DNA from 3 places in the Pantoea sp. nfd-35 genome. Region 2 is predicted to be linked to each of the others. Evidence: predicted binding sites of a transcription regulator. Region 2 holds the regulator's gene; each other region holds the start of a gene.

Region 1 (10,345 bases), 690 kb from region 2:
GATGTCGCGCAGGATGAAACGGATTGCGCAAAATTAGCCACAATTATAGAGCGGAATATTCTCAAAATAACAGATTCACTTGTTGGCGATTTACAGTGGTATTCAGCCAATGCCATCTTAGTGCCAGGCAGTTTACGCGTTATTGCTGTTGAGATGACAGAGACGAATAGATTTAAGTTACTTTACGATTTTCAGTGGAATTTATTTAATCCGTGTCTGGATTTAAATGAAATCGTTACGCAAGATGAACAAGTCAGCTTCCGTATCTGCCCTGCCGCGCTTGTATTTGAGCCGATTGAGAATCAGCGCCCCTCACCTGGCGATGAATTGTAATATTTAGTAATGGAGGTGAGCAGAACTAATGATTCTACACTATTCTTAACTCAGTCCGTTATTTACAAACCCGATAACCACTTCCTGGCCGCTTCACCTAATCGCGCCGCTTTGCGGTAACTTTGCTCGCTACGGAGGGGAAAAAGATGGACGAATACTCACCGAAACGGCATGATATTGCCCAGCTTAAATACTTGTGTGAGAATCTGTTTGACGACAGCATGGCGACATTAACTGACAGTCATCACGGCTGGGTTAATGACCCCACTGCCGAAAGCAATTTACAGCTAAACGATTTGATTGAGCACATCGCCTCTTTTACCATGAATTACAAAATTAAGCACGTTGAAGACGAAGCACTGATTACCCAAATCGATGAATATCTTGATGATACCTTTATGTTGTTTAGCAACTACAGTGTAAATACTCAGGATCTTCAGCGCTGGCAACGCTCAGCGAAACGTTTATTTAATGTGTTTACTGAAGAGTGCGCTTTTCTTCAACAGCCAAGCCATTCATTATAGTACTGACGTGAGAACGGTTTATTTATGAACAAAACCCTAACTAAAACTGATTATTTGATGCGACTGAGGCGCTGTCGTTCTATTGACACGCTGGAACGCGTAATTGAAAAAAATAAGTACGAATTACCCGATGAAGAATTAGCAGTATTTTACTCAGCAGCCGATCACCGCCTGGCTGAACTGACGATGAACAAGCTCTATGACAAAGTCCCGGTGTCAGTCTGGAAATTTGTACGCTAACCTATTTTGTATTACGTTTGATCTGATTTCACCAGCCCGTTTTTGCACAACTCGCCTGCCGGCAATGGAACGGCCCAGGCGAGATTCGCCTGTTTATCATCTGGGAAGAGGGATGTTTACGAGATGAAATGGTGGAGGCCCCGCCAGCTACATCCCGGCACACACGTCACCTGCTGCGGCTGCTTCCTTCCGGACCTGACCGAGTTCACAAGCTAGCATTGCGGGAGAACCAACAGGGCCCCCATTGACTAGCCCTCATTTCGAGAGCGCAGGCATTATCGGGGATGCCCCCGGCAATTGCAAGCCTGGTCGGGATGACCGTTGGTTTCTTGTACGATCGCCGATAATTAACCCTCAATGTGATAAAATTATCGCCTTTTCTCGGGCAGGTAAGTTTATGGACAGCTCTGACAGCTTCAAACAGCGAATCTGGCAAATCGTTGCCGCAATTCCTCCCGGCCGCGTCACAACCTATGGTGACGTCGCCCTGCTGGCGGGCTCGCCCAGAGCAGCGCGCCAGGTCGGTGGCGTCTTAAGCCGCTTACCTGAGGGCAGTACGCTTCCCTGGCACCGGGTGATTAATCGCCACGGTACTATTTCGCTGCAGGGCGATCGGTTATTTCGTCAGCGAGATGCGCTGGAGGCGGAAGGCGTTGAGGTGAGTGACGCCGGTGAGATTGATTTAGACCAATATCGCTGGCGATTTTAAGGCGTCAGGGCGGCGGCAATGCCGCCCTGATAGGGTTGCCCTGAGGCCTTACATGGTCGTCGGTGCCGGGACAGCGGCTGACGGTGTAACCTGCGTCGGTGACGTTGGCGGTACGCTCGTGGCTGCGCCTGGCTGCGTTGGCATCGCCATAGAGGGGACCGGTACTAACACCAGATCGGTTTTTGTTCCGCCCTGATTGATCACCGGTTTAACCTCTTCGGTAATGAAGGCCATCTTGCCATCAACCGTAATGGCAGCGCTTAACAGGATGCGTGCATTAGGCTGAATGTCGGCCGGGTTGAAAGGCAGCACAAAATGGAATGGCGCCTGCTTCCCTTCCGTGCGCACGACGCGCTGGGACAGCACTTTCGACGGAGCATCCGCAACCGATGCATCTGACAGCGTCACGGTCAGTGCAGCATTCGGCGGCAGCGCAATGCGCTGACGAATATAGACGGATCCACTGACGTTAGGCTGAGCAATCGTTGCTGTTTGTCCTGCAACCGCTGACCCTAAAGTCGGGGTTGGAACCGGTTTGCCTTTGTGTGCACAACCCGCGAGAGCCATCGCCATCGCTATGCCACTTAACACATGCCAGAATTTCATTGATGTCGTCTCCTTTTGATCAAAATGATTTTTAGCAGTGAATCTTCATTACAGCGTTTCACTCGCCGTATGTCTTTAATGTTGGCACAAAATCAAAAGTTTGCCTGGTCGGATGAAAGACCGAAAGTCTGATTGACGGAAACTGGTCGGATCTTTCACACTTAGGCAAATACTTATTATCAGGAAAGCGTCATGAGTCAGGCACTCGAAAATCTGCTTAATTTAATCCATCTGGAAAAAATCGAAGAAGGCCTCTTTCGCGGCCAGAGCGAAGATCTTGGCCTTCGTCAGGTCTTTGGCGGTCAGGTAGTGGGACAGGCACTTTTTGCGGCCAAACAGACCGTGCCGGAAGATCGCGTCATTCACTCATTCCACAGCTATTTTCTCCGGCCCGGCGACAGCCAGAAACCGATTATTTACGACGTGGAAAGCCTGCGTGACGGTAAAAGTTTTAGCGCCCGCCGGGTCAGCGCCATTCAAAATGGTCAGCCTATTTTTTATATGACGGCCTCTTTCCAGTCGCCGGAAAGCGGCTTTGAACATCAGAAACCCATGCCGCAGGTGAAAGGGCCTGATAATCTCCCCAACGAGCAGCAGATGGCGCAAAAAATGGCCCATATGCTGCCAGAAAAGCTGCGCGAGAAATTTATCGCCGAGCGTCCGCTGGAAATCCGCCCGGTGCAGATCCACAACCCGTTACGAGGCCACGTTGATAAACCGCAGCGTCAGGTGTGGATACGGGCTAACGGCACGCTGCCCGATGATTTACGCATCCATCAGTATCTACTGGGCTACGCTTCCGATCTTAACTTTTTGCCCGTGGCGCTGCAGCCCCATGGCAAAGGCTTTCTGGAATCCGATATGCAGGTGGCAACGATTGACCACTCTATGTGGTTTCACCGTGAGCTGAATTTTAACGACTGGCTGCTCTACAGCGTGGAGAGCACCTCTGCATCGGGCGCGCGGGGCTTTGTACGCGGTGAGTTTTACAACCGGCAAGGGGAACTGGTGGCGTCAACGGTTCAGGAAGGTGTGATGCGCCAGCGCAGCGAATAGTAAAAAGGGGCGAAATCGCCCCTTTTCTCTTATCGTTACAGATGAATTAATGGTTGTATGCGTTCTCGCCATGGCTGTTGACGTCCAGGCCTTCGCGCTCCTGCTCTTCCGGCACGCGCAGCCCTACAATCATATCCGCCAGTTTAAAGCCAATGAAGGCCACCACGGCAGACCAGACGATAGTCACCCCTACGCTGAACAGCTGAACGGCAACCTGATGCCCCATAGTGACGCCTGGTGCATAGCCCACGCCGCCCAGAGAAGAGGACGCGAACACGCCCGTCAGGATACAGCCGATGATGCCACAGACGCCGTGAACGCCGAATACGTCACAAGGATCGTCAACCCGCAGCCATCTTTTCAGCGTTGTTACGCCCCAGATGCCCGCCAGACCACCGGCTAAACCGATAATTAACGCGCCACCGACGCCGACATAACCACAGGCTGGCGTAATGGCAACCAGACCCGCAATAAAACCAGAACAGGCACCTAACAGAGAAGGTTTACCACGCAGCGCCCACTCGCCGAAGGTCCATGCCAGCACAGCAGCGGCAGTCGCCACAACGGTATTCAGGAAAGCCAGTGCGGCAATTTCGTTAGCTGCCGACGCCGAGCCTGCGTTGAAGCCAAACCAGCCTACATACAGAATGGCGGTACCGGTAAAGACCATTGGCAGGTTGTGAGGTTTAAATGCCTCTTTGCCGAAGCCTGCACGTTTGCCCACCAGGTAAGCACCGACCAGTCCGGCAACCGCCGCGTTAATGTGCACAACCGTGCCGCCAGCAAAGTCCAGCGCGCCATCCTGAGCCAGTAAGCCGCCTGCCCAGACCATATGCGCGATAGGCAGATAAGCCAGCGTCAGCCATACCGCCACGAAAATCAGCACGGCTGAGAAACGAATACGTTCCGCAATGGCACCGACGATCAGCCCCACGGTAATACAGGCAAAGGACGCCTGGAAAGCCACATGGATGTATTGATAAAAGCTGCCCATAACCGCTGTCAGCGCAATGTTTTTCAGCATCACCCAGTTGAAGCTGCCAAAGAATGCATTGCCTTCGCTAAAGGCCAGTGAGTAGCCATAAATCACCCACAGCACACATACCAGCGAAAAGGTGACCGCCACCTGAGTGAGCATAGAGAGCACGTTTTTACCGCGGATCAAGCCGCCGTAAAACAGCGCAATCCCGGGAATTGACATAAACAGCACCAGCGCAGTGCAAATCATCATAAAGGCGTTATCGGCTTTGTCTGCAACGGCAGGCGCAGCAGCCATTGCCAGCGACGGTAACAGTGCCAGGCTGGTGAGGCCCAACTTGGTCAGCATTTTATTCATTTTTTTTCCATCCCATCACATTACTGAGTCTTGTTTACAGTGCGGCTTCGTCGGTTTCGCCGGTACGTATGCGAATCACGCGCTGCAGTTCAGCAACGAAAATCTTGCCGTCGCCAATTTTTCCGGTGTAAGCCGATTTACTGATTACGTCCACCACTTCGTCCAGTTGGTCGTCTGCAATGGCGATATCAATTTTGACCTTGGGCAGAAAGTTCACGCTGTATTCCGCACCACGGTACAGTTCGGCGTGCCCTTTCTGACGTCCAAAACCTTTCACTTCGGAGACGGTCAGTCCCTGAATACCAATGGAGGATAATGCCTCTCGCACATCTTCCAGCTTGAACGGCTTAATTACGACGGTAACCAGCTTCATAGCCTCTCCTTAAGGAATTGAAATAAGTAAGTCTCATGGACACGCAGAGACTTAAGCAAAGGCTGTGCCAGATGTAAGTATCGTGCGAAATCCGTTATCAGGCCGCGACGGAATAAGGCTCAGGAAATGCTGAATATCGGTTTGGGAAAAACTGGGGGATTAATAAACGAAGCGGATGCACTCCTTTGGTGCTGTTACGCTCAAAGGCGTGCATCCTGACGGAACAATGGAGAAAAAGATGCGCAAAAAAGGTGCAATCACCCTGCACTGACTAACGGTGCTGCCGATTCCAGTTCATCGCCAACCTGTTGCAACTGATACATTTGCCAGTAGCGCCCTTCCTCTGCCAGCAGCTGCTGGTGCGTGCCCTGCTCGACAACATGACCACGGTGCAGCACCAGTATGCTGTCTGCTTCGGTAATGGTGGAAAGACGGTGGGCGATAACCACCAGCGTCGTATGCTGACGCAGGGTGCGCAGCGTGTGCTGGATGGCCTGCTCTGTACCGGAATCGATATTTGCGGTGGCTTCATCAAGGATGAGAATCTGCGGCAGTTGTACCAGTACGCGTGCCAGCGCCAGTAATTGCTTTTGCCCCACCGACAGGTTATTCCCCTGTTCGCCCAGTCGGGTATGAATACCTGCAGGCAATGCCCGGGCCAGCGGCGCCAGCTGTACCTGCTCCAGCGCCGTCCACACGGCTTCTTCGCTGATATCCCGACCCAGCCGCACGTTGGCCAGCAGCGTGTCGGCCAGTACGACCGGATCCTGCTGTACCATCGCGATGCTGCGTCGTAGCGCCTGGTGGGAATATTGCCCCAACGGACGATCGTCCAGACGGACTTCACCGCGCGTCACCGGATAGTAGCCCATTAACAGGTTTGCCAGCGTGCTCTTGCCGCTGCCGGTATGACCGACCAGAGCGACAAAGCCGCGTGAAGGCACATCCAGCGAGATGTTGCTTAGCACGTCACGATCATCGCGATAGGCAAAGCTCAGGTTATCCAGCGTAATGCGTCCGGACGCCATGGGTCGATCGCTGTCACCATAGTGCTGCTGGGGCGCATCCATCAGTTCAAAAATACGCTCGCCCGCGACAACCGCCTGCTGCAACATCGACTGCTGCGTAGTGAGTTCGATTAAGGGCTCGTTAAGCCGTCCCAGATAGGTGATAAACGCGTACAGCACCCCGACTTCGAAAACGCCGGGCATTGAGAAACTGAATAACAGCAGCAGCCCGCACAGCACCAGCGCCGAAAACAGGCTTAAAAGCGGCCGTAACAGGAAGCCATCGAGCCGCAGGGTTTCCATGCGCGCCAGATAGTGAGAGCGGCTGGCTTCCCCCATGCGTTCGCCAAAACGTGCCTGCTGGCGGAACTGCTGAATCACGCTCATCCCGCTAATCACTTCGTTAAAACCGTTGTTGATATCGGCCAGATAGCTGCGAACGCGACGCGCTATCGGTGTACTGAAGCGCTGATAAATCAGCATGACGATGAGCACCATAGGGAAAATCAACATCGCCACCAGCGCCATGCGCCAGTCCAGGCTGAACATGGCCACCATCATTGCGCCCACCAGCGCGGCGCTGCGCAGGACCGTCGCGACAACGGTCACATACAGATCCCGGACGACTTCCGTGTCGTTGGTGACCCGGGAAATCAACTGCCCCACCGGCTGGGTATCAAACGCAGCGAGTGGCTGACGCAGCGCCGCGTTCATGGCATCGGTGCGTAAACGCTGCACCACGCCAATCGCGGCCTGGTTAAACAGTAACGCCTGCCCGTAATGCAGGGCGGCGGCCAGCAGCTGCAGCAGAATAAAACTCACGACCAGTCCTGCCACGATGCCCCAGGGCATTTGATGCTTCGCCACCAGATTATCGATGAAATAACTCACCAGAACCGGGCCGGTGACTTCGGCGGCGGCGGCAATCCAGAGCATCAACACGGCCAGCGACAGCGATTTGCGCCACGGTTTACCGTAGCTCAGCAGGCGTTTAAGTGTTGGCCACATACGTTGTGACTTAGCCATGCGGCACTCCTTTTTCCGTTTCATCATCATCCAGTGCGGCTTCCAGTTGCTGATAGCGATACATATCCCGATACCAGCCCGCCGCGTTCGTCAGGGCAGCATGGTCGCCTCGCTGCGCCACGGTGCCCTGATGCAGCACCAGAATCTCACTGGCTTCCGTGAGTGCCGACAGGCGGTGGGCGCTGATGATCAACGTGCGCCCTTTGCCCCACAGGCGCAGATTATGCAAAATTTCGTGTTCTGTGCGTCCGTCCACGGCCGACAGCGCATCGTCCAGAACCAGGATCTCCGCATCAAGCAGCAGGGCACGGGCGATTGAAATACGCTGTTTCTGACCGCCGGACAGCATGACTCCGCGCTCCCCGACTTCGGTTTCGTAGCCTTGCGGCAGGCGTAAGATATCGTCATGGACGCAGGCCATTTTTGCCGCCTGCTCAATATCCTCCTGACTGGCATCCGGCCTGCCCAGCGCAATGTTATTGGCCACGCTGTCGGAAAACAGAAACGGCGTCTGACTGACGACGGCGAGACGGCTGCGCCAGCTGTCCAGCCGCAGCTGTGGCAGCGGGATGGAATGGTAGCGGATATCCCCTTGCTGAATATCGAAGTGACGCTGAATCAAACTCAGCAAGGTCGTTTTACCACTGCCGGTCGGGCCGCACAGGCCCAGCATATCGCCCGGCTTGAGTTGAAATTCAACCTGGCTCAGTATCGCACCTGAACTGGCGGGATAACTGAATTCGCGAATCGAGACCTGTAACGTTCCGGCCCTGTCAGGCAAGGTTTTATCACCGTCTTCAACGACCGGTGCCTCAGAAAGCAGCGCGCGAATTCGGCTCCACGCAGCACTGCCACGCTCAACAATGTTAAACATCCATGCCAGCGCCAGCATCGGCCAGATCATCAATCCCAGGTACATGACAAAGCTGGTGAGCTGCCCCAGCGTCATTTGATCATGCCACACCAGCCAGCTTCCGCCGCCAATCGCCAGCAGGTTGGCAAAGCCAATCGCGATATAAATGGTGGGATCAAAACGCGCATCCACTCGCGCAACGCGCAGGTTTTTCTCTCCGGTATCACGTGCAATATCGGCGAACTGCGCCGACTGATGTTGCTCCAGCCCAAATGCCTTAATCATTCGGATGCTGGTAAGGCTCTCTTGCGTCTGATCGTTCAGGCTGGAAAAGGCCGCCTGCGCCAGTTTGAAACGGTTATGCAGCTGCTCGCCATAGCGGTGAATGACCAACGCCATGAATGGCATCGGTATTAGCGATATCAGCGTCAGCTGCCAGCTGATTTGTGTACTCATGGCAATTAACACAACGCATCCCATGACCAGAGAATCCACCAGCGTCAGCACGCCTTCACCGGCAGCAAAAACCACCCGATCGACGTCGTTGGTGGCGCGGGCAATGAGATCGCCGGTTCGGTGACGCAGGTAAAACGCCGGCTGCTGACGGCTGAGCTGACGATAAAAATCCTCTCGCAGCTCAACGGCCAGTTGGTAGGATGCGCCAAACAGCAGCACGCGCCAGACATAGCGCAGCAGATAAACCACCACGGCGGTCAGCAGCATAATGCCAATCCACATCAGGATGCGCCGGGCATCCATGTTTTGGTGGGTCACGCCGTCCACAATCACCCCGACAATCCACGGCGGCAGCAACTGCAGAACGGCAATAACGATCAGTAAGGTGACGGCGCCCAGATAACGCCGCCACTCACGGATAAAATACCAACTTAACTGGCTGAATAATCGCACAAGGCTGCTCTCAATCTCAGATACTCAGGGGCCAACAGGCAGGGCTGTCGTGTATTTAATCTCTTCCATCGCGAAGCTGGAGGTCACATCGATCAGGCCTGTTACACCATTAACTAAACGCTTATAAAAGGCATCATAACTTTTCATGTCGGCAACCTGAATACGCAGTAAATAATCGTACTCACCGGCCATACGGTAAAAGCCCATCACTTCCGGCATGCTCTGCACCACCGAGACGAACTCCTGATACCAGGCTTTGCTGTGCTGGGTGGTTTTGACAAACATAAAGGCCGTGAGACAGAGGCCAAGCTTTTCATTATCCAGCAGAGCGACCCGTCCGCGAATAATGCCGTCTTCTTCCAGCTTTTTAAGGCGCTTCCAACAGGGCGTCGTGGTGAGATTAACCGCATCTGCCAGTACCTGGAGTGAAGTGGTGCAGTCCTGCTGCAGCATAGCCAACAGTTTAAGGTCAATTTTATCTGGCATACGGCCCTCCGGTAGAAATATTTTCTCCATTACCGCCATTTTAACGCAAAACCAGCAAGCTCTTTTTCCTACACGTGCCTTAAAATAATGACTTTCATCCGACCGGAAATGAACGCCATGTCAACATGCTGGGTACGCCACGCGATTAACGAAATTAACGCTGATTTTCAACGCTCAGCGGACACACACTTAATTCGCTTCAGTTTGCCGGATTTTCCGGGCATCAGGTTCTATCTCAAAGATGAAAGCACGCATCCCAGCGGAAGTCTGAAACATCGTCTGGCGCGCTCTCTGTTTCTGTACGCCCTGGCCAACGGTTGGATCAAACAAGATACACCGGTTATTGAGGCATCTTCGGGCAGTACGGCCGTGTCTGAAGCCTATTTTGCCCGCCTGCTGGGCTTGCCTTTTATTGCCGTCATGCCCGCCAGCACCGCGAAGCGTAAAATTGAGCAGATCACCTTTTACGGCGGTCAGTGTCACTTTGTCAGCGATCCCTGTCAGCTCTATGCAGAATCCGAGCGCCTCGCCCGGGAACTGAACGGCCATTTTATGGATCAGTTTACCTACGCGGAACGGGCCACCGACTGGCGCGGCAACAACAACATTGCTGAAAGCATCTTCCGTCAGATGGCAAACGAACCCTTTCCCGTTCCTCACACCCTGATTATGAGTGCCGGCACTGGGGGTACCTCGGCCACGCTGGGACGCTATATTCGCTATCAGGGATGCGATACGCGATTACTGGTCGTTGATCCGCAGCATTCCGTTTTTTATGACTACTGGCACAACCGTGACGCCACCCTGACCAGCAATCGTGGCAGCATGATTGAAGGCATTGGTCGTCCACGCGTCGAGCCTTCCTTTATGCCCGATGTGATTGACGA
Region 2 (10,345 bases):
GCTATGGCGTTCGCTGCCTGCTGACCTCTGACGTCGAAGTGGCTATTATTACCGGCCGCACGGCCAAATTACTGGAAGACCGCTGTAAAACGCTCGGGATTCGCCACCTTTATCAGGGGCAATCAGATAAGCTTTTGGCCTATGGTGAACTTCTGGATACACTGTCGCTCTCTGACGATCAGGTCGCCTATATTGGCGACGATCTGATTGACTGGCCAGTGATGGCGAAAGTCGGGCTAAGCGTGGCTGTCGCCGATGCCCATCCATTGCTATTGACGCGCGCGAACTACGTTACCCGTATTGCCGGTGGGCGCGGCGCGGTGCGGGAGCTGTGCGATCTCATCTTAATGGCGCAAAATAAATTCGAGGATGCCAAAGGGCAATCAGTATGAGTAAAAGCAGGCGTTGGATAACGTTGGGTCTGGCCTTGATTGCGCTGGTGCTTATTGGCTGGAATTTCACTAACCGGGATGGCGACAACAGCGCGCCGGTAGCGAATAATGATCAAACGCCAACCTACACTAGTGCCAATTCGCATACCGTAGTCTACAACCCGCAAGGCGGGCTGGCTTATAAGCTGATATCGGACAAAGTCACCTATTACGAAGACAGCGGAATAAGCTGGTTTGATAATCCGGTGATGACTACCTATGACGAAAATAAAATGCCGACCTGGACGGTACGTTCAGATAAAGCAAAGCTTACCAAAGATCGTATGCTGTATCTGTACGGCCATGTTGAGCTGAATGCTCTGGCTCCAGATTCTGAGCTTGAGAGAATTAAAACGGATAACGCTCAGGTCAATCTTGTCACGCAGGACGTCGCCTCTGACGACCAGGTGACGTTATATGGCCGCAGTTTTAACTCTACCGGTATGAAAATGCGCGGTAATTTACGGACAAAGAACGCCGAGTTAATCGAAAAGGTCAAAACTTCTTATGAAATTCAAAATGAACAAAAACCGCATTAAGTTTTTACTGGCCAGTATGCTGCTTGCAACCAGCCTGCCTGCTCTGGCGCTGACCGGTGACTCGGACAAACCCGTCAATATCGACTCTGAGAATCAGTCTCTGGATCTGCAAGGCAATGTCGCGACCTTCACCGGTAATGTTATTGTCACCCAGGGATCGATCAAAATTACTGCGGATAAAGTGGTGGTCACGCGTCCGGGCGGTGACAGTAAAAAAACCATCGTTGATGCTTACGGTAACCCTGCCACCTTTTACCAGATGCAGGACAACGGCAAACCGGTTCAGGGTCATGCGTCCAAACTGCATTATGAGCTTGCCAATGACTTTGTTGAGCTGACCGGCAACGCCTACATTGAGCAACTGGACAGCAACATCAAAGGCGACCGCATCACCTATCTGGTAAAAGAGCAAAAAATGCAGGCTTACAGCCAGGGCCAGAGCAAGCGCGTAACGACCGTGCTGGTGCCGTCGCAGTTGCAGGATAAGCCCGCGTCAACCAACAGCGAAAAAAAGAGTAACTGATCACTATGGCCACATTAATCGCAGAAAACCTGGCAAAGGCTTATAAAGGCCGCCGCGTGGTTGAAGACGTCAGCCTGCAGGTAAAGTCCGGTGAAATCGTCGGGCTGTTGGGTCCAAACGGTGCGGGTAAAACGACCACCTTTTACATGGTGGTGGGCATTGTTCCGCGCGATGCGGGACGCATCATTATTGATGACGAAGATATCAGCATCCTGCCGCTTCATGCGCGTGCGCGCCGCGGCATTGGCTATCTGCCGCAGGAAGCCTCAATCTTTCGTCGCCTGAGCGTTTACGACAACCTGATGGCGGTCCTGCAAATTCGTGATGACTTAACCGAAGAGCAGCGACAGGATCGGGCTAACGAGCTAATGGAAGAGTTTCACATTGCTCATCTGCGCGACAATATGGGGCAATCGCTGTCGGGTGGTGAGCGCCGTCGCGTAGAAATTGCGCGTGCGCTGGCAGCGAATCCGAAATTTATCCTGCTGGATGAACCCTTTGCCGGGGTCGACCCGATTTCCGTTATCGACATCAAAAAAATCATTGAACACCTGCGTGACAGTGGCCTTGGTGTTCTCATCACCGACCACAACGTGCGTGAAACGCTGGCGGTCTGTGAACGCGCCTATATCGTCAGTCAGGGAAACCTGATTGCGCACGGTACGCCGAATGAAGTCCTTGCAGATGAGCAAGTTAAACGGGTTTATTTGGGTGAAGAGTTCAGACTCTGATAAGGTGTCGTTAATACTGATGTTTACCCGGGAATATCCATCCTGTCTATGAAGCAAGGTTTGCAACTCAGGCTCAGCCAACAACTGGCGATGACCCCACAACTGCAGCAGGCGATACGTCTGCTGCAGCTCTCTACGCTCGAACTCCAGCAAGAGTTACAGCTGGCGCTGGAAAGCAATCCCCTGCTTGAGCAAACCGATCTGCACGATGAAATAGACGCGAAAGAGTATCAGGAAGGCGAAGCGGGACTGGATACCCGAGAAGCGCTGGAACAAAAGGACATGCCTGAAGAGCTGCCGCTTGACGCCACGTGGGACGAGATTTACACCGCAGGCACGCCTTCAGGAACCGGCACCGATTATCAGGATGACGAGCTGCCGATTTATCAGGGCGAAACCACACAGTCACTGCAGGACTATCTTATGTGGCAGGTCGAGTTAACGCCCTTCAGCGATAACGACCGTGCCATTGCGACCTCTATCGTCGATGCCATTGATGACACCGGTTATCTTACCGTTTCACTTGAAGAGATTCTCGACAGTATCGGTAACGACGAGCTGGAAATCGACGAAGTCGAAGCCGTGTTAAAGCGCGTTCAGCGTTTCGATCCTGTCGGCGTCGGCGCGCGTGATTTGCGCGACTGCCTGCTGGTGCAGCTGTCGCAGTATGCACCTGAAACGCCGATGCTGGCGGAAGCAAAATTGATCGTCAGCAGCCATCTCGATTTGCTGGCGAACCACGATTTCCGCAGCCTGATGCGCGTAACGCGTCTGAAAGAAGACGTACTGAAAGAGGCGATGCTGCTGATTCAGTCGCTCGATCCGCGCCCGGGTCAGTCGATTAACACCGGTGAACCCGAATACGTGATTCCCGATGTGCTGGTACGTAAAGTGACGACGCGCTGGACGGTCGAGCTGAATACCGACAGCCTGCCCAGGTTGAAGATCAACCAGCAATATGCCGCCATGGGCGGAGCCGGACGCAACGACAGCGACAGTCAGTTTATCCGCAGTAATTTGCAGGAAGCCCGCTGGCTGATTAAAAGTCTTGAAAGCCGTAACGAGACATTGTTAAAAGTCTCCCGCTGTATTGTGGAACAGCAGCAGGCCTTTTTTGACCAGGGTGAAGAGTTTATGCGTCCTATGGTGCTGGCCGATATTGCCCAGGCGGTGGACATGCATGAATCGACGATTTCCCGCGTGACCACGCAAAAATACCTTCACAGCCCACGAGGCATTTTTGAACTGAAGTATTTTTTCTCCAGTCATGTTAATACTGAAGGTGGCGGAGAAGCGTCATCTACCGCTATTCGTGCGCTGGTGAAAAAATTAATCTCGGCGGAAAACCCCGCCAAGCCCTTGAGTGACAGTAAACTGACCTCCATGTTATCTGATCAAGGGATAATAGTGGCACGTCGAACCGTCGCTAAGTACCGCGAGTCTTTGTCCATACCGCCTTCAAATCAGCGTAAACAGCTGGTTTGACAGAAATGAGAAGGAAGACCTATGCAGCTGAACCTTACCGGGCAAAATGTTGAAATCACCGAACCCCTGCGTGAGTTCGTGACAACGAAATTTGCCAAACTGGAACATTACTTTGATCATATCAATCAGGTGTATGTTGTCCTGAAAGTTGAGAAGGTGACGCAGATTGCTGATGCAACCCTGCACGTCAACGGTGGCGAGCTGCACGCCACATCTGAAGCGGAAGATATGTATGCGGCAATTGACGGATTGATTGACAAGTTGACCCGTCAACTGACCAAATATAAAGACAAGCTAAAAAAACACTAACCTTCACGCTGGCAGGCGCGCCCGGCGCGCAAAGCTGAAAGGATGGGGCGGATTAACCGCCCCGTTTTGTCATCTGTGCCAGCGCCATTATTCCGCGACGTGATGTTTACGTACCGGGTTGATGGCTATGTGAACTCGCAAGTGAAACGACAATGAACAATGATTTAACACTGGAACTGAGCACGGTGCTTTCGCCAGACTGCACCCGCAGTAGCGTACACTGCCAAAGCAAAAAACGGGCGCTGGAGATTATCAGCGAACTGGCCGCTAAGCAGCTCAACCTGCCGCATCAAACGCTGTTTGAAGCGATCCTAACCCGTGAGCGCATGGGGAGCACCGGTATCGGTAACGGTATCGCGATCCCTCACGGCAAGCTGGAGGAAGATACTTTACGGGCCGTAGGCGTCTTTATCAGCCTGGAGCAACCCATCGCTTTTGATGCCGTGGATAACCAGCCTGTCGATCTGCTTTTTGCGCTACTGGTGCCGGCTGACCAGTGTAAAACCCATTTACATACGCTGTCGTTAGTGGCAAAACGACTGGCGGATAAAACGGTTTGCCGTCGCCTGCGTGCCGCGCAGAGCGATGAAGAACTGTATGCGATTATTACCGAAGCACAAACAGAGCAATAAAGCGCGTGATTTACCGGCGTAAGCCGGCTTTAAAACGGGAGAGAAGGTCATGGTGCTGATGATCGTCAGCGGTCGGTCAGGCTCGGGAAAGTCAGTGGCGCTTCGCGCGCTGGAAGACATGGGTTTTTACTGCGTTGATAACCTGCCAGTGGTGCTGTTGCCTCAACTGGCTGAATCACTGGTCGAGCGCAATATCTCTGCGGCCGTGAGTATTGACGTACGCAATATGCCCGAATCTCCTGAGATTTTTGAGACGGCGCTCAGCAGTTTGCCTTCAGCATTCTCACCGCAGTTGCTGTTTCTTGATGCCGATCGCAACACGTTGATCCGCCGTTACAGTGATACGCGCCGTCTGCATCCCTTATCCAGCAAGAATCTGTCGCTGGAAAGCGCGATTGACGAAGAGAGCGACCTGCTTGAGCCGCTGCGTTCCCGTGCCGATCTGATTATTGATACTTCAGAGATGTCGGTACACGAACTGGCGGAGATGCTGCGTACCCGCTTGCTGGGTAAACGTGAGCGTGAGCTGACAATGGTGTTCGAATCGTTTGGCTTCAAGCACGGCATTCCTATTGATGCAGATTACGTTTTCGACGTGCGCTTTTTGCCTAACCCGCACTGGGATCCCAAATTACGTCCCATGACCGGTCTGGACAGGCCCGTGGCCGCGTTCCTCGATCGCCATACTGAAGTCCATAACTTCATATATCAGACGCGTAGCTATCTGGAACTCTGGTTGCCGATGCTGGAAACCAACAACCGTAGCTATCTTACCGTGGCGATTGGCTGTACTGGCGGCAAACATCGCTCCGTGTATATTGCCGAACAGCTGGCTGACTATTTCCGCTCGCGGGGTAAAAATGTACAGTCTCGTCATCGCACGCTGGAAAAACGTAAATCATGACCGTTAAGCAAACCGTGGAAATCAGAAATAAGCTCGGCATGCATGCACGTCCTGCTATGAAGCTGTTTGAACTGGTGCAGAGTTTCGATGCCGAAGTGCTGTTGCGTAACGAGAGCGGAACAGAGGCCGAAGCCAGCAGCGTTATCGCGTTGCTGATGCTGGATTCGGCCAAAGGCGGTCATATTGAGATCGAAGCCAGCGGTCCACAGGAAACGGAAGCCCTGGCTGCCGTCATTGAACTGTTTGAAGCCGGATTCGACGAAGACTAACGTCAGTTCAGGTGATTGCGCTGCAGGAAGCCTTCGCCACCCAGCTGACGCATCTGGCGCAGGATCCACTGCTGGCGTTGACGGACATAGCCTGAAGGTGCATCTGCGCGGAAGCGCAGCGGATTAGGCAAGACAGCAGCCAGCAGCGCCGCTTCGGACAGGGTTAATCGGCTGGCAGGTTTATGAAAGAAGCGGCGTGAAGCCGCCTCTACCCCGAACGTGCCTTTGCCAAACTCCGCGATATTCAGATAAACCGTCAGGATCCTCCGTTTGGTCCATACGGTTTCCAGCCCGACGGTTAATCCCGCCTCCAGTCCTTTACGCACCCAACTCCGGCCATCCCATAAAAACAGATTTTTTGCCGTTTGCTGTGACAGCGTGGATGCTCCACGCATCCGGCTGTCACTGTCGTCCAGTACGGACCGGATTGCCGCTACGTCAAACCCCCAATGGTCGGGGAAGTGTTGATCTTCAGAAGCGATGACGGCCAGTTTCATCCAGGGTGAAATTTCATCTGCTCCTACCCAGTCCGAATGAGAGACGTAGCCAAAATCGCCCCTGAACCAGGCACCTACCTGACGTTCTGCCATCACGGCTGAAAAGGGGACAGGAATGAACGAAAAGAGCAGAATGCCCGCCAGCCACAGCCCCAGCCAAATAAACACAATGCGCATCACTACAGGCTTCACGCGCCGCCACAGGTTCCCTTTATGCTTACTCATGCGCTCGTCTCAAGATTTTTATGCGTTAATTAATTTCAGGCGTGACCACTGCCCGGCGTACACTTTTTTACTGACAAATGCGCTGCTACATTGTGCAACGTTTATAACAAAACAATGAAAATGCATTCTGAATGCAACAATAGTTTGAATGAGTTCAATTACTTCCAAGCGTAAGGAATCGGTTCCATCTTTTTTGTAATGCGCTCACCGTTCTAAAAAGATGATACCATTTTGTGACAATCCCATACCTCAATGTTTCACAAAACTTATATATAATTCTGCGGACTGTAAAAAGCCCTCACGGCACCTGCTGATAAAATGTTCACTCAGTGACCTTGCTAAGGGATTTATTTGTCACACAGCGTTATTTCAACTCTATGTTTTTGCCGAATTATAAAAGACTTTCTATCGGCAAAACCTTTTGATGATGAGATAAGATCCGGTGACCCGAAACGTTTTGGGTCCGATCGACCTGTTTTCTTCATTATTCTTTATTATCATAAGTTTATATCTATTTTACTCGCAAGCTACGGCAAAAAATTTTGGTTACCGCGCGCAACACAGGTTTTGTTAACAAATTTGGCTTAAGCCCGTACAAAAAACAGTAGGTTTGATTAAAAAACAACCAATACGACGGTAAAATTGATTCATTGCTTGACTATGTTGTCGAATTAATGTTTCCTGTATTTAAACGCGGTTCAACATCACAAATTTTAATGAATCTTGTCACAAAGTAATTTGAATTTGCTAAGGTGTTGCAAGTGTTAACCAATACCCCGCTGTTGCATGAATAACATTAAGCATAGCAGCAGCGTCTTTTTCCCTGGTGTTGGCGCAGTATTAGCGCACCCCGGCTTCGGCTGGGGTCATTTTTTTGTATCAACGCTGTTTTTCAGCAACCCACTCGCGCAGTACCTGCACATCGTGTTGCCATTCACGCTTCAGTTCTTCGACCCATTCGCCCACGTTGTCCCACCATGCCGGTAGTTCAGGGCTTTGAATCTGCTTTGCCACCTGCTGAAGATGCTGTAACCCAACCGAGCCTGCTGCACCCTTGATTTTATGTCCTTCCTCCGCAATGCCTTTTTGGTCACGCGCCATCATGTTGGAATCCAGCACCTCAAGATAACCCGGCATCATCTGTTCAAACATAGTCAGGCTTTGCGTAATCAGCTTCGGCCCCACCAGATCCAGATATTGTTCGAGCATAGGAACATCCAGTATTGCATCGGTTTTACTGTTATTCACGAACCTGGCCGGCTGCGCATCGCTCTCAGACTGATAGTCCCAAAACTTTTTAATGATGGCCGTTAACGCGGGCACGGCAAGGGGCTTACTAAGCACGTCGTCCATGCCAGCGTCGAAGTACTCTTTTTTGTCTTTCAGCACGTTGGCCGTTAACGCAACCAACGGCGGCAGGTTTGCGTCTGGATGTTGCTGACGGATGGCGCGTGACACATCCATCCCGGTCATGTCCGGCAGTTGGATATCTAACAGCACCAGATCAAACTCAAGCGGATCGAACATCTCCAGTGCCGCCTTGCCGGTCATCGCCACTTCTACGCTGCATCCGAGTTTTTCCAGTACCGAGCGTGCAACAACGACATTCAGCTCGATATCTTCCACCAGCAGGACGTGCAAAGCCGGGAGCGGAAGCGGGTCGTCCACGCCTTCATCTTCCACTTCTTCTGCAATGCGTGGCGCTTTTATCACAACGGTAAAGCAGGAGCCCTGCCCCGGTGCGCTGTTTACGCTGATATCCCCGCCCATGGCCTGTGCCAGGCGGCGTGACACTGCCAGACCAATACCGGTTCCGGTCGCCGGCTTCCCGCCGTGTTGATCGGTAACCTGATAATACATCGCAAAAATTTTATCCTGCTCTTCCTGCCGAATCCCCTGCCCTGAGTCCTGAACCTCAAAGCGCAGCGTTTCATCCTGCTCGTACGCGACGCGTACGACGATCTCTCCCTGCTGGGTGAATTTCACCGCGTTACCAATCAGATTCCACAGAATCTGCCGCAGGCGCGTGCCATCAGTTGAGATCTTATGCGGCAGTGGGAGTTGTGGCGCCATGACAAACTTCAACCCTTTAGGCTGTGCCAGCAGGCCTGAGAGGTTTTCCAGATCGGCCAGGAAACTGGTGAAGTCGACCGGCTGGTTATCCAACTGAACCTTGCGGCGTTCGATCTTATCGACTTCAATGACGTCATTGAAAATGTTGCCCAACGTAATCGCGGAAACGTGGATCGTTTTCAGGTACTTAAGCTGCTCCTGGTTCAGATCGGTATCCAGCAAGATGCGACTGAGCCCGACAATGCCGTTAAGCGGCGTACGAAGCTCGTGGCTGATCGTTGAGATAAAGGTGGTCTTCTCGCGGCTGGCACTCTCCAGCGCGTCCTGATAGCGTTTACGCTCGGTAATATCGCGTCCGAAGCCCATCAGCCCACTGCGCTTACCCACGCGGTCATAATAGGGCACTTTGCGGATCTCAAAACAGGCTTTACGGCCATCGGGATACTGCAGCCACTGCTCATAGGTCAGCGAGACGTTATGCCGGAAGACTTTTTCGTCTGTCTCCAGCACCTTGGTGGCCGTATCGTTGTCATAGATGTCGCGAGGCGTCAGACCAATAAGCTGTTTTTCGCTTTTGCCGGTTAACAGCTCCATGGCCCGGTTACAGCCCGAAAACTGTTTGTCGATATTGCGGTAAAAGACCAGATCCGGTGAGGCATCCAGGAACGAACGCAGAAAGGAAGACTGTTGCTCCAGCTCAATTTGCGCCTGCTCGCGGCGCGCCACCTCTTCACGCAGCTTCGCCATCACCTGCTCACGTGCTTCCTCAGCTTTTTTACGATCGGCGATTTCATTATTAAGCTGTGAGATGGTCTCTTTCATCTGTTGATTTAGTTCGAGATCGCGCGTGCGCATCTCTTCCAGCTTATCCACCAGCCTTGCCAGACGCTGACGAGACTCTTCCAGTTGGTCAACCACCACAGAAAGGAAGTAGACCGCCCAGGGCGTGATTAAGAGGCCAAAAAAGACCGAACGCACCATATCGATACTTTCGACGTGGCCACGCAGTACCATGGTGACCGCCATCTGCACAATCATCGCCAGCACGACCAGCGCGGAGGCCAGCAGCAGCGAGAAACGTACCAGGCCAAGCTTGACCATTAAATCAACATAATATTGCGCCAGCAGGCGAATCTGTTTCATAAACACTCCCTGGATGAGAACAGCCACATGATAGCGTATTTATTTCGCTGTCGTCGCAGTGCATAAGGTAAGATCGCCGCGCGGATGCACTTATATGGTGCAAAACACGGTCTCTTCGCCGACGTTCAGCTCCTTAATGCTAAAACCCTTGACTAATTGTGCTAACTCAATGAATCTGTAAGGCCGCCATTTTGCAAGGCGGGCTATTCCTGCCTCTGCTTTTTCGCCAAATAACCTCCTGTTATCGCGACGCCATGCTTTTCATGCATACTCATTCATATAAATTGCAGTTTTAAGCAACCTGACGTGATTAATTTTGCTAATCATGATGCCCTTATTCATTCAAATTTGGTGCTATAAGAAAAACAGATACATCCTGTGCTTACACTGCCTGCAGCAGCATTTGATGCTGTTTAGTCCCTTATCGCCAGCATACTTCAGTGATTTCACGCCTTCTGCACAGTGATACAGTTCACATTTCATACCCTATACCTGAATGGCAAACTGACACATTTTAGACATAAAAAAATAATAAATTCATTCAGTTAAGGATACAAAGACGGGATTAAACTGTGTCAGTATCA
Region 3 (10,345 bases), 520 kb from region 2:
CCATGTTTTTCAGGTCGCCTTTACGCTCGCCCATGGCTTGCATGACTGAACCCTGATGCGTTTCTTCGATATCCAGCGTCACGTTCTCGAAAGGCTCTTGCTTACGGCCTTCGAATTCGCGGAAGATAACTTTCGGACGGGATACCGCCAGTTCGAAACCTTCACGACGCATGTTCTCGATCAGAACAGACAGGTGCAGCTCACCACGGCCCGATACGCGGAACGCGTCAGCATCTTCGGTTTCTTCAACACGCAGTGCTACGTTGTGAACCAGTTCTTTGTTCAGACGCTCAAGGATCTGACGAGACGTCACGTACTTACCTTCTTTACCGCAGAACGGAGAGGTGTTGACGTTAAAGAACATGGTAACCGTTGGCTCATCCACGCTCAGTGCTGGCAGCGCCTGCACGTTCTGCGGATCACAAATGGTGTCAGAAATGTTCAGCTCGCCCAGACCGGTAATCGCAATGATATCGCCTGCTTCTGCCAGGTCGCTGTCAATACGCTCCAGGCCCAGGTGAGTCAGCACTTTACCGACTTTACCGTTACGGGTTTTACCTTCGCTATCAATGATAGTGACTTGCTGGTTAGGCTTCACTTTACCGCGCTTGATGCGGCCGATACCGATAACGCCCAGGTAGTTGTTGTAGTCCAGCTGAGAGATTTGCATCTGCAGCGGGGCATCCGCTTCAACCTGTGGAGGCGATACATGGTCGACAATAGCCTGATACAGCGGGGTCATATCGTCAGCCATGTCTGTGTGCTCAAGACCGGCAATACCATTCAGCGCCGAGGCGAAAATGATAGGGAAGTCGAGCTGCTCGTCAGTCGCATCCAGGTTAACGAACAGGTCAAATACCTGATCAACAACCCAATCAGGACGCGCGCCAGGACGGTCAACTTTGTTGATAACCACAATCGGCTTCAAACCATGCGCGAACGCTTTTTTGGTTACGAAGCGGGTTTGCGGCATAGGGCCATCCATCGCATCTACAACCAACAGTACCGAATCCACCATAGACATTACGCGTTCAACTTCACCACCGAAGTCGGCGTGTCCTGGGGTATCAACGATGTTGATACGGTAGTCGTTCCATTTAATGGCGGTATTTTTTGCGAGGATGGTAATCCCACGCTCTTTCTCCAAATCATTGGAGTCCATCACGCGCTCGGTGGCTTCAGTACGGGCATCGAAAGTACCGGACTGTTGCAGCAGTTTATCAACCAGGGTGGTCTTTCCATGGTCAACGTGCGCGATGATGGCGATGTTACGCAAATTTTCGATCACAGCTTTTTTGCCTCAGGCATTAGAAATAACGCGGTATTGTACACGGATTAAGCGGGAGACTGAACACGATCACACTTTTCACTGAAAGTTTATTGCATTGTCGCAAAATCGCACTAATAGGCGTGCAAAATTTGCACAGCGTCGATGTTTTGCACCAAAAAAGTGCTCACTTTCAACCCAACCGCACACAAACAGTGCAATGCAACTATCATGGTGCATGACCTTTATGACAAAAAGGTGCATGACAGCGCGATTTTGTGCAAAGAAATAAAGTTGGCACAGAATTCGCTTTGTATTATCCAGATGAAAACGATGTAAGACAACGGTTACAGAGCTGGTCAGGATCAGATTCAGGAAAGACAGTTAACAGTCGTCTATTCCGTAACCCGGTTCTCGCCATGTAGACAATGACCATTTCCAGGAGAGTTGAGTATGTCCGCTGAACACGTTCTCTCGATGATGAACGAGCATGAAGTTAAGTTTGTTGACCTGCGTTTTACCGATACCAAAGGTAAAGAACAGCACGTTACTATTCCGGCTCACCAGGTTAACGCTGACTTCTTCGAAGAAGGCAAGATGTTCGATGGCTCTTCCATCGGCGGCTGGAAAGGCATTAACGAATCAGACATGGTGCTGATGCCGGATGCAACCACGGCGGTAATGGATCCTTTCTTTGAAGATTCTACCCTGATCATTCGTTGCGACATTCTTGAGCCAGGCACCATGCAGGGCTATGACCGCGATCCACGTTCTATCGCTAAGCGCGCGGAAGATTACCTGCGTTCTTCAGGCATTGCGGATACCGTTCTGTTTGGCCCAGAGCCAGAGTTCTTCCTGTTTGACGATATTCGTTTTGGTTCTTCAACTTCGGGTTCTCATGTTGCTATCGACGATATCGAAGCAGCCTGGAACACCGGCAAAGAATACGAAGGCGGCAACAAAGGCCACCGTCCAGGCCTGAAAGGCGGTTACTTCCCGGTTCCACCGGTTGACTCATCACAGGACATCCGTTCTGCCATGTGTCTGACCATGGAGCAAATGGGTCTGGTTGTTGAAGCCCATCACCATGAAGTTGCAACAGCAGGTCAGAACGAAGTGGCTACACGCTTCAATACCATGACCAAAAAAGCTGACGAAATTCAGATCTACAAATATGTCGTTCACAACGTGGCTCATGCCTACGGCAAAACGGCGACCTTTATGCCAAAACCGATGTTTGGTGATAATGGTTCCGGTATGCACTGCCATATGTCGCTGTCTAAAGGCGGTCAGAACCTGTTCTCTGGCGATAAGTACGGCGGCCTGTCTGAAATGGCGCTGTTCTACATTGGCGGCATCATCAAGCATGCTAAAGCTATTAACGCCCTGGCGAACCCAACCACCAACTCCTACAAGCGTCTGGTGCCGGGTTATGAAGCGCCGGTGATGCTGGCCTATTCAGCGCGTAACCGTTCAGCCTCAATCCGTATCCCGGTTGTTGCCAGCCCGAAAGCACGTCGTATTGAAGCGCGCTTCCCGGATCCAGCGGCTAACCCATACCTGGCGTTTACCGCACTGCTGATGGCGGGTCTTGATGGCATCATCAACAAGATCCATCCTGGCGATGCGATGGACAAAAACCTGTATGACCTGCCACCGGAAGAAGAAGCTGAAATTCCAAAAGTTGCAGGTTCACTGGAAGAAGCGCTGATTGCCCTGAACGAAGACCGCGAGTTCCTGACCCGTGGCGGCGTGTTCACTGATGACGCGATCGATGCCTATATCGAACTGCGTAAATCCGAAAACGATCGTGTGCGCATGACGCCGCACCCGGTTGAGTTCGAACTGTACTACAGCGTTTAATTTCAGAATAAGCAAATGGGTGCCGCAGACAGATCTTGCAAAGGCGGCACCGATAGTCTGAAACGTTTTTTTGTTGCCGTGGAAACTTTAGCCCATCTTCGGATGGGCTTTTTTCTCCGCGAATTCATCGTTCATTCGCTTTAATTCCGGCTTAAAGATTACAATGCACTAAATCAGTGCAGAGGAACGCTGTATGGCAACTGCCTCACTGCCCGATGCCGGGCAGATTCTCAATACCTTAATCAACAGTATTTTGTTGGTGGATAACGATTTGGTTATTCACTACGCCAACCCCGCGGCACAGCAATTACTGGCGCAAAGCTCGCGTAAATTATTCGGCACGCCGTTACCTGAACTGACCGGCTACTTTTCGCTGAATGTCGAGGTAATGCGCGAGAGTCTTGAGGCGGGCCAGGGCTTTACGGACAGTGAAGTTACCCTGGTGGTCGATGGTCGGGCACATATTATGTCGCTGACAGCGCAGCGCTTGCCTGATGGCCTGATTTTGCTGGAAATGGCGCCCATGGATAATCAACGTCGCCTGAGCCAGGAACAACTCCAGCATGCTCAGCAGGTTGCGGCACGCGATCTGGTGCGTGGGCTGGCTCATGAGATTAAAAATCCGTTAGGCGGACTGCGCGGTGCGGCCCAGCTGCTGTCTCGCGCCCTGCCCGATCCCGCGCTGAATGAATATACCAAAGTCATTATTGAACAGGCCGATCGCCTGCGGAATCTGGTGGATCGCTTATTAGGGCCGCAACAGCCCGGGATGCACATCACCCAGAGTATTCATCAGGTCGCCGAACGGGTGGTCAACCTGGTCTCGATGGAGCTGCCAGAAAATGTGTCTCTGGTCCGCGATTACGATCCCAGCCTGCCGGAGTTGCCCCACGATCCCGACCAGATCGAACAGGTACTGCTGAATGTGGTGCGTAATGCGCTGCAGGCGCTGGGCGAGGACGGTGGCACGATAGTCATTCGCACCCGTACCGCCTTTCAGCTGACGCTGCACGGTACGCGGTATCGCCTGGTCGCCCGTATTGATATCGAAGATGACGGTCCCGGCATTCCGGCTCAGCTTCAGGATACGCTGTTTTATCCGATGGTAAGCGGACGTGAAGGCGGAACCGGTTTAGGTCTTTCTATTGCCCGTAGCCTGATTGATCAGCATTCAGGAAAAATTGAGTTTAACAGTTGGCCAGGTCATACCGAATTTTCGGTTTACCTGCCTATTCGCCAGTGAGGTTTCTATGCAACGAGGGATAGTCTGGATCGTCGATGACGATAGCTCCATCCGCTGGGTGCTTGAACGCGCGCTCACTGGAGCCGGTTTGAGCTGTGCGACCTTTGACAGTGCGAACGACGTGCTGAACGCATTAGCGACAAAAACGCCGGACGTTTTATTGTCAGACATTCGTATGCCCGGAATGGACGGGCTGACGCTGCTAAAACAGATTAAACAGCGCCATCCCATGCTCCCGGTCATCATCATGACGGCGCACTCCGATCTGGATGCCGCGGTCAGTGCCTATCAGCAAGGGGCCTTTGATTATCTGCCCAAGCCGTTTGATATTGATGAGGCTGTTGCGCTGGTCGAGCGCGCCATCAGCCACTATCAGGAACAGCAGCAGCCACGTAATCAGCCTGTCAGCGGCCCGACCACCGATATTATCGGCGAAGCGCCCGCCATGCAGGATGTGTTTCGTATTATTGGCCGTCTCTCTCGCTCGTCGATCAGCGTCCTGATCAACGGGGAATCCGGTACGGGTAAAGAACTGGTTGCGCATGCGCTGCATCGCCACAGCCCTCGCAGCAAAGCGCCGTTTATTGCCCTGAATATGGCCGCGATTCCCAAGGATTTGATCGAGTCAGAACTGTTTGGTCATGAAAAAGGGGCGTTTACCGGTGCCAATCAGATCCGTCAGGGCCGTTTTGAACAGGCTGATGGCGGCACGCTGTTTTTAGACGAAATCGGCGATATGCCGCTGGATGTTCAGACACGACTGCTGCGCGTTCTGGCTGACGGGCAATTTTACCGCGTCGGCGGCTATGCGCCGGTAAAAGTTGACGTCCGTATTATTGCCGCAACGCATCAGAACCTTGAACTGCGGGTGCAGGAAGGCAAGTTCCGTGAGGATTTATTCCATCGTCTGAACGTCATCCGCGTGCATCTGCCGCCGTTGCGTGAGCGCCGTGAGGATATCCCGCGTCTGGCCCGTTATTTCCTCCAGGTTGCGGCACGGGAACTGGGGGTTGAGGCCAAGATTCTGCACGCGGAAACCGAAACCGCGCTGACACGTCTGCACTGGTCGGGTAACGTGCGCCAGTTGGAGAATACCTGTCGGTGGTTAACCGTTATGGCGGCGGGACAGGAAGTGCTGATCCAGGATCTTCCGCCAGAGCTGTTTGAATCCAGTACCCCGGAAAGCCCTACTCAGTCGTTGCCGGATAACTGGGCAACCCTGCTGGCGCAGTGGGCTGACCGCGCCTTGCGTTCCGGTCATCAAAATCTACTGTCTGAAGCCCAGCCGGAGATGGAGCGTACGTTGCTGACCACGGCGCTCCGTCATACTCAGGGCCACAAACAGGAAGCGGCACGTTTGCTGGGTTGGGGGAGAAATACCCTGACGCGTAAGCTCAAAGAACTGGGCATGGAATAAGAAATCCACCGCCGGAACAGCGCAGGCTGCTCCGGCTTTTTTATATGACGCGTGAAAACTGCTGCTGCCGCGCCTTGTGACGTAGATACGCATCAAAACACATACAGATATTTCGAATCAGCAAGCGTCCGGCTCCCGTCACTCTCAGGTCCGTTGCATGCTGCTCCACCAGCCCATCACTAATCAGCGGTTTTAACAGCGCCATGTCTTCCGCAAAATAGCGTTCAAACTGAATATTCCACTGCGCTTCGACCGTGCTGAAATCAAGTGAGAAATTGCAGATCAGCCTTTTAATCACGTCGCGACGTAAGCAGTCGTCTTCACTGAGCAGTAATCCGCGCCACAGGCCATGGCCCTGTTTTTCAACCTGACTGTACCAGTCGTTAAGCCCTTTCTGGTTTTGCGCATAGCTGTCGCCGATCATGCTAATCGCAGATACGCCAAGCCCCAGCAAGTCACTGTCGCCCTGTGTCGTATAACCCTGAAAGTTGCGGTGCAGTTTTCCTTCACGTTGCGCAACTGCCAGCTCGTCCTGCGGTTTAGCAAAGTGATCCATACCAATAAACTGATAGCCCTGTTGGGTCAGCGTGGTAATGGTCTGCTGGAGGATATCCAGCTTCTGCTGTGCTGAGGGCAGCTCATCTTCTTTAATTTTACGCTGTGCGGCGAACAGCGCGGGGAGATGGGCATAGTTAAAGACGCTGAGGCGATCAGGATCCAATGCGATAACGCGCTGCAAGGTATAAGCGAAGCTTTCAGGCGTTTGCAGCGGCAACCCGTAAATCAAATCGATGCTGGTTGAACGAAATCCCTGCTCGCGCGCCCGCGCCATCAAGGCAAAAATGACCGCTTCATCCTGTACCCGATTCACCCGCTCCTGCACGGCTTTATTGAAATCCTGCACGCCCATGCTCAGGCGATTGAAACCACACGCGCGCAGGTGATCGATCATATCCAGTTCAATTTCACGTGGATCGACCTCGATCGACATCTCTGCGTCGTCGATAAAGGTAAAGTGCTGCTTTAACAGCGCCACCAGCCGGCTGATTTGCTGTTTATTAAGGAACGTGGGCGTTCCGCCGCCCCAGTGCAGCTGGCTAACCTGACGACCCTTAAACAGCGGTGCGCGGGCAGTGATCTCCTGCTCAAGCGCATTCAGATAACGGTCGGCTTTATGCAGCTGACGCGTGACAATCTTATTGCAGCCACAGAAGTAGCACAGGCGATGACAGAACGGGATGTGGATATACAGCGATAAGGCACGTTGCGGATAACGTTCAATGGCGTGTCTGAAGTCGTTATCGGTAAACTTATCGTTGAACGCTAAGGCGGTGGGATAAGACGTGTAACGCGGACCGGCAGAGTTATATTTTTCAATTAACGCCTGGTCCCACTTGATCTGCATTGCTGACATGCTCACTCCTTCCGCTTACGTTGCCGTCGTAAAGGTCGCGATCCAGAAGGAAAGAGAGGTGAGCGGGCGGAAACCCGACGTAAACGCTGCTTCAGACGCGACAGTCGCCGTAGTTTAAACAATAACCACAGCAGATAACATGTCATCAACAACACGAAAATTGATCCAGGCCAAAACATTGTCGTTTACCTGTTAAGCATGGCATGCGCATGCGCGCATGCCGATCAATACAGCTTAGTTACCTTTTAGCAGGCGATACATATCCTCTTCCGCCTCCTGGTCTTCCTCTTCGTCCATTTCAATACCAAGCTGTTCCATCAGTTCATCAATGCGATCCAGCGTCACGTCAAGCCAGCCCTGATCTTCTGATGACAACGTTTCACCCTTTTCAAGACGATCGAGCAGCGCATCCAGGCGCTCACTGTTCTCCAGCTGCGCCAGCTCCTCTTCAGGCGTGAGAGACACTTTTTTCTCCCTCGCCGGTTTGGTCGCGACGTTTTTCGCTTTTGCCGGTGCGGCCTTTTCGTCAGCGATCAATGCCACTGGCTTCTTGCTGCCAATACGCGGGTCTTTCGCAGCGGCGCTTTGCTTGCCGTTGTTGCTCTGCGTTTGCGGATTAGCACGGCTGCCTGACGCATGGCCACGATGCTTTTTATCGCGTTTACGATCGCGCGCTTCATTATTGATATCTTCACGCGATTTACGTTTAGCCTTGGCGACAGGCTTACCTTTCGCAGCGCTTGCAGGTTGCTTCATGATGTTCGGTCCCGGTGTTTTTTATTCAGTATAGAATTGCGGCGAAATCTAGCAGAAACCAGACAAAGAAAAAAGGCGACAGCTCAAGCTGTCGCCTTATTTCATACCTTCAGCAGAAGGAATCATGTTTCAAATCCGTTTCGGCTCACAACGTCCCGGTTAATCCTGCGCCTGCTCAACTCCTGAGCGTATCCCTTTCCTTTTCCGGCTCCCGTCCATAGCCATTTCCATTCCAGCCGCTCTTCGTTATCCCAACATTCCTGAGCGCATCATCCTGATGAGTGCGTCCTGCACTGCTGAATAATGTAGACCATATGGTAAAAGGCTCAAGTAACACATGTCAGTCTTTAGGCGAAAAAACCTGTACTTAAGTATAATTCACTGAATTTTAATGGTTTATTTTTTTAATTATTTAACTAAAAAGAGACATAACGGGCAAAATTTATGGCAAATATCTTACAAAGGCGCCTCACCAATGGTATTGAGCACTTTCGCGCCATAACGCGTATAATCAGCGCCATTGCCCTAATGCGTTTCTGGAGTATTCCCTTGTCTGAACTGAATTACCATGTCACCCGCTTCATTCTAAGCGCACCGGACATCCGCCATTTGCCCTCTGATACCGGCATTGAAGTTGCGTTTGCTGGTCGTTCAAACGCGGGTAAATCCAGCGCCTTAAATACGCTCACCAATCAAAAAGGCCTGGCGCGAACCAGTAAAACACCCGGTCGTACGCAGCTGATTAACCTGTTTGAAGTTGCAGAAGGCAAGCGCCTCGTAGACTTACCGGGTTACGGCTATGCTGAAGTGCCAGAAGAGATGAAACTCAAATGGCAACGGGCATTGGGCGAATATCTGCAAAAAAGGCAGGCGCTTAAAGGCCTGGTGATACTGATGGATATCCGCCACCCGCTTAAAGATCTGGATCAGCAAATGATTCAGTGGGCGGTTGAGAGCGAGATCCCTGTACTCCTGCTGCTGACTAAAGCTGACAAGCTCGCTTCCGGCGCACGTAAAGCCCAGCTCAATATGGTGAAAGAAGCCTCAATGGCGTTTATGGGTGATGTGCAGGTTGAGGTTTTCTCATCGCTGAAAAAAATCGGCGTCGACAAAGTGCGCCATAAGCTGAATAGCTGGTTTAGTGAACTCGAACCTGCTGTTGAAGATCAGGGCACTGAAGCCTGACAAACCTCACAGGCTGCCGTTTTTTAGCGTCAGCCCAATAAAAAACGCCCCAGTCACAGAATGACTGGGGCGGCTAAATTCAGCCAAATCCGATTACGTGAAGTAAAAGGTCTGAAAGATAGAACATCTTACCTCTGTACCCTACGCCTCGAACTTTACCTGATTTTTTGTGAGCAACAAAGGTTTTTTTGTTGCTCTCTTTCATTTTTAGTCACTTTTTTTACCATGCTCGTCACAAAAATGAGGATGGCATGTAGTTAAATTACAAAAAAAGTGCTTAGGCCATAATAAGTTACTGCATCGTTTTGCAGCGCCGGTACCACGGTGTGCCGGCTTCATGCCTGATCACGTGATAATGCGCCAGCGGTGGCGCATAAACGCCACCAGCCAGAGTCTTAATGCGCCTGATCCCAGTTGTCGCCTACGCCGACTTCGACCAGTAAGGGGACATCCAGCGCCATACTGCCCTCCATCAGCGCGCGAATCTGCTTGCTGGCTTCATCGACGGCTTCAGCTTTGATTTCAAACACCAGTTCATCGTGCACTTGCATGATCATCCTGACCGCATCATCGGTTTGCTTTTGTAACCAGTCATCGACCGCAATCATAGCGCGTTTGATGATATCCGCGGCCGTTCCCTGCATGGGGGCATTAATCGCCGCACGTTCAGCAGCTTTACGACGAATGGCATTACTGGACTTGATGTCGGGCAACCACAAACGGCGTCCATCCAGCGTTTCAACATACCCGTTACTGGCTGCAAGCTGCCGCGTGTTTTCCATATAGCGCAGCACGCCAGGATAGCGCTCGAAGTACAAATCCATATACTTTTTCGCTTCGCCTGCGCCAATGTTCAGCTGGCGAGATAATCCAAACGCGCTCATGCCGTAGATAAGACCAAAGTTGATGGCCTTGGCGCTACGACGTTGTTCGCCCGTGACCTTAGACAGCGGCACGCCAAAGACCTCTGACGCAGTGGCACGGTGAATATCTTCTCCCTGAGAAAAGGCATCAAGCAGCCCTTTATCCTGTGACAGATGCGCCATGATACGCAGTTCAATCTGTGAATAGTCCGCCGCCACGATACGATTCCCCTTGCCCGCAACAAAGGCCTGACGAATGCGGCGTCCTTCATCGTTACGGACCGGGATGTTTTGCAGGTTAGGATCGGTTGAAGACAGGCGACCGGTAGCCGTTACC

What was found. Region 2 encodes sigma-54, which starts transcription at its own class of promoters, with help from an activator protein. Its sites were predicted from a motif close to GTTGGCACANNTTTCGCTNT; they were not measured.
Region 1: glnK (P-II family nitrogen regulator) is a predicted target of sigma-54. The motif match lies at 5,230-5,249, and genes of this name have one in related genera.
Region 3: glnA (glutamate--ammonia ligase) is a predicted target of sigma-54. The motif match lies at 1,561-1,580, and genes of this name have one in related genera.

Annotation. Positions count from the first base shown of each region.
Region 1 is NZ_CP122403.1:3,313,956-3,324,300, forward strand. It holds gene P9J57_RS15480 (hypothetical protein) at 1-333, shown strand, start outside; gene tomB (Hha toxicity modulator TomB) at 480-857, shown strand; gene P9J57_RS15490 (HHA domain-containing protein) at 882-1,097, shown strand; RNA gene ffs (signal recognition particle sRNA small type) at 1,236-1,332, opposite strand; gene P9J57_RS15500 (MGMT family protein) at 1,495-1,806, shown strand; gene P9J57_RS15505 (YbaY family lipoprotein) at 1,855-2,412, opposite strand; gene tesB (acyl-CoA thioesterase II) at 2,605-3,468, shown strand; gene amtB (ammonium transporter AmtB) at 3,515-4,804, opposite strand; gene glnK (P-II family nitrogen regulator) at 4,839-5,177, opposite strand; gene P9J57_RS15525 (SmdB family multidrug efflux ABC transporter permease/ATP-binding protein) at 5,435-7,210, opposite strand; gene P9J57_RS15530 (SmdA family multidrug ABC transporter permease/ATP-binding protein) at 7,203-8,972, opposite strand; gene P9J57_RS15535 (Lrp/AsnC family transcriptional regulator) at 8,997-9,458, opposite strand; gene P9J57_RS15540 (PLP-dependent cysteine synthase family protein) at 9,576-10,345, shown strand, end outside.
Region 2 is NZ_CP122403.1:4,008,949-4,019,293, forward strand. It holds gene kdsC (3-deoxy-manno-octulosonate-8-phosphatase KdsC) at 1-392, shown strand, start outside; gene lptC (LPS export ABC transporter periplasmic protein LptC) at 389-970, shown strand; gene lptA (lipopolysaccharide ABC transporter substrate-binding protein LptA) at 939-1,493, shown strand; gene lptB (LPS export ABC transporter ATP-binding protein) at 1,499-2,224, shown strand; gene rpoN (RNA polymerase factor sigma-54) at 2,273-3,709, shown strand; gene hpf (ribosome hibernation promoting factor) at 3,731-4,018, shown strand; gene ptsN (PTS IIA-like nitrogen regulatory protein PtsN) at 4,171-4,650, shown strand; gene rapZ (RNase adapter RapZ) at 4,700-5,554, shown strand; gene npr (PTS phosphocarrier protein NPr) at 5,551-5,823, shown strand; gene mtgA (monofunctional biosynthetic peptidoglycan transglycosylase) at 5,826-6,545, opposite strand; partial or broken gene arcB (aerobic respiration two-component sensor histidine kinase ArcB) at 7,342-9,761, opposite strand.
Region 3 is NZ_CP122403.1:108,550-118,894, reverse strand. It holds gene typA (ribosome-dependent GTPase TypA) at 1-1,288, opposite strand, end outside; gene glnA (glutamate--ammonia ligase) at 1,721-3,130, shown strand; gene glnL (nitrogen regulation protein NR(II)) at 3,324-4,373, shown strand; gene glnG (nitrogen regulation protein NR(I)) at 4,381-5,790, shown strand; gene hemN (oxygen-independent coproporphyrinogen III oxidase) at 5,831-7,204, opposite strand; gene yihI (Der GTPase-activating protein YihI) at 7,439-7,960, opposite strand; gene yihA (ribosome biogenesis GTP-binding protein YihA/YsxC) at 8,510-9,145, shown strand; gene spfP (small protein SpfP) at 9,225-9,272, opposite strand; gene polA (DNA polymerase I) at 9,541-10,345, opposite strand, start outside.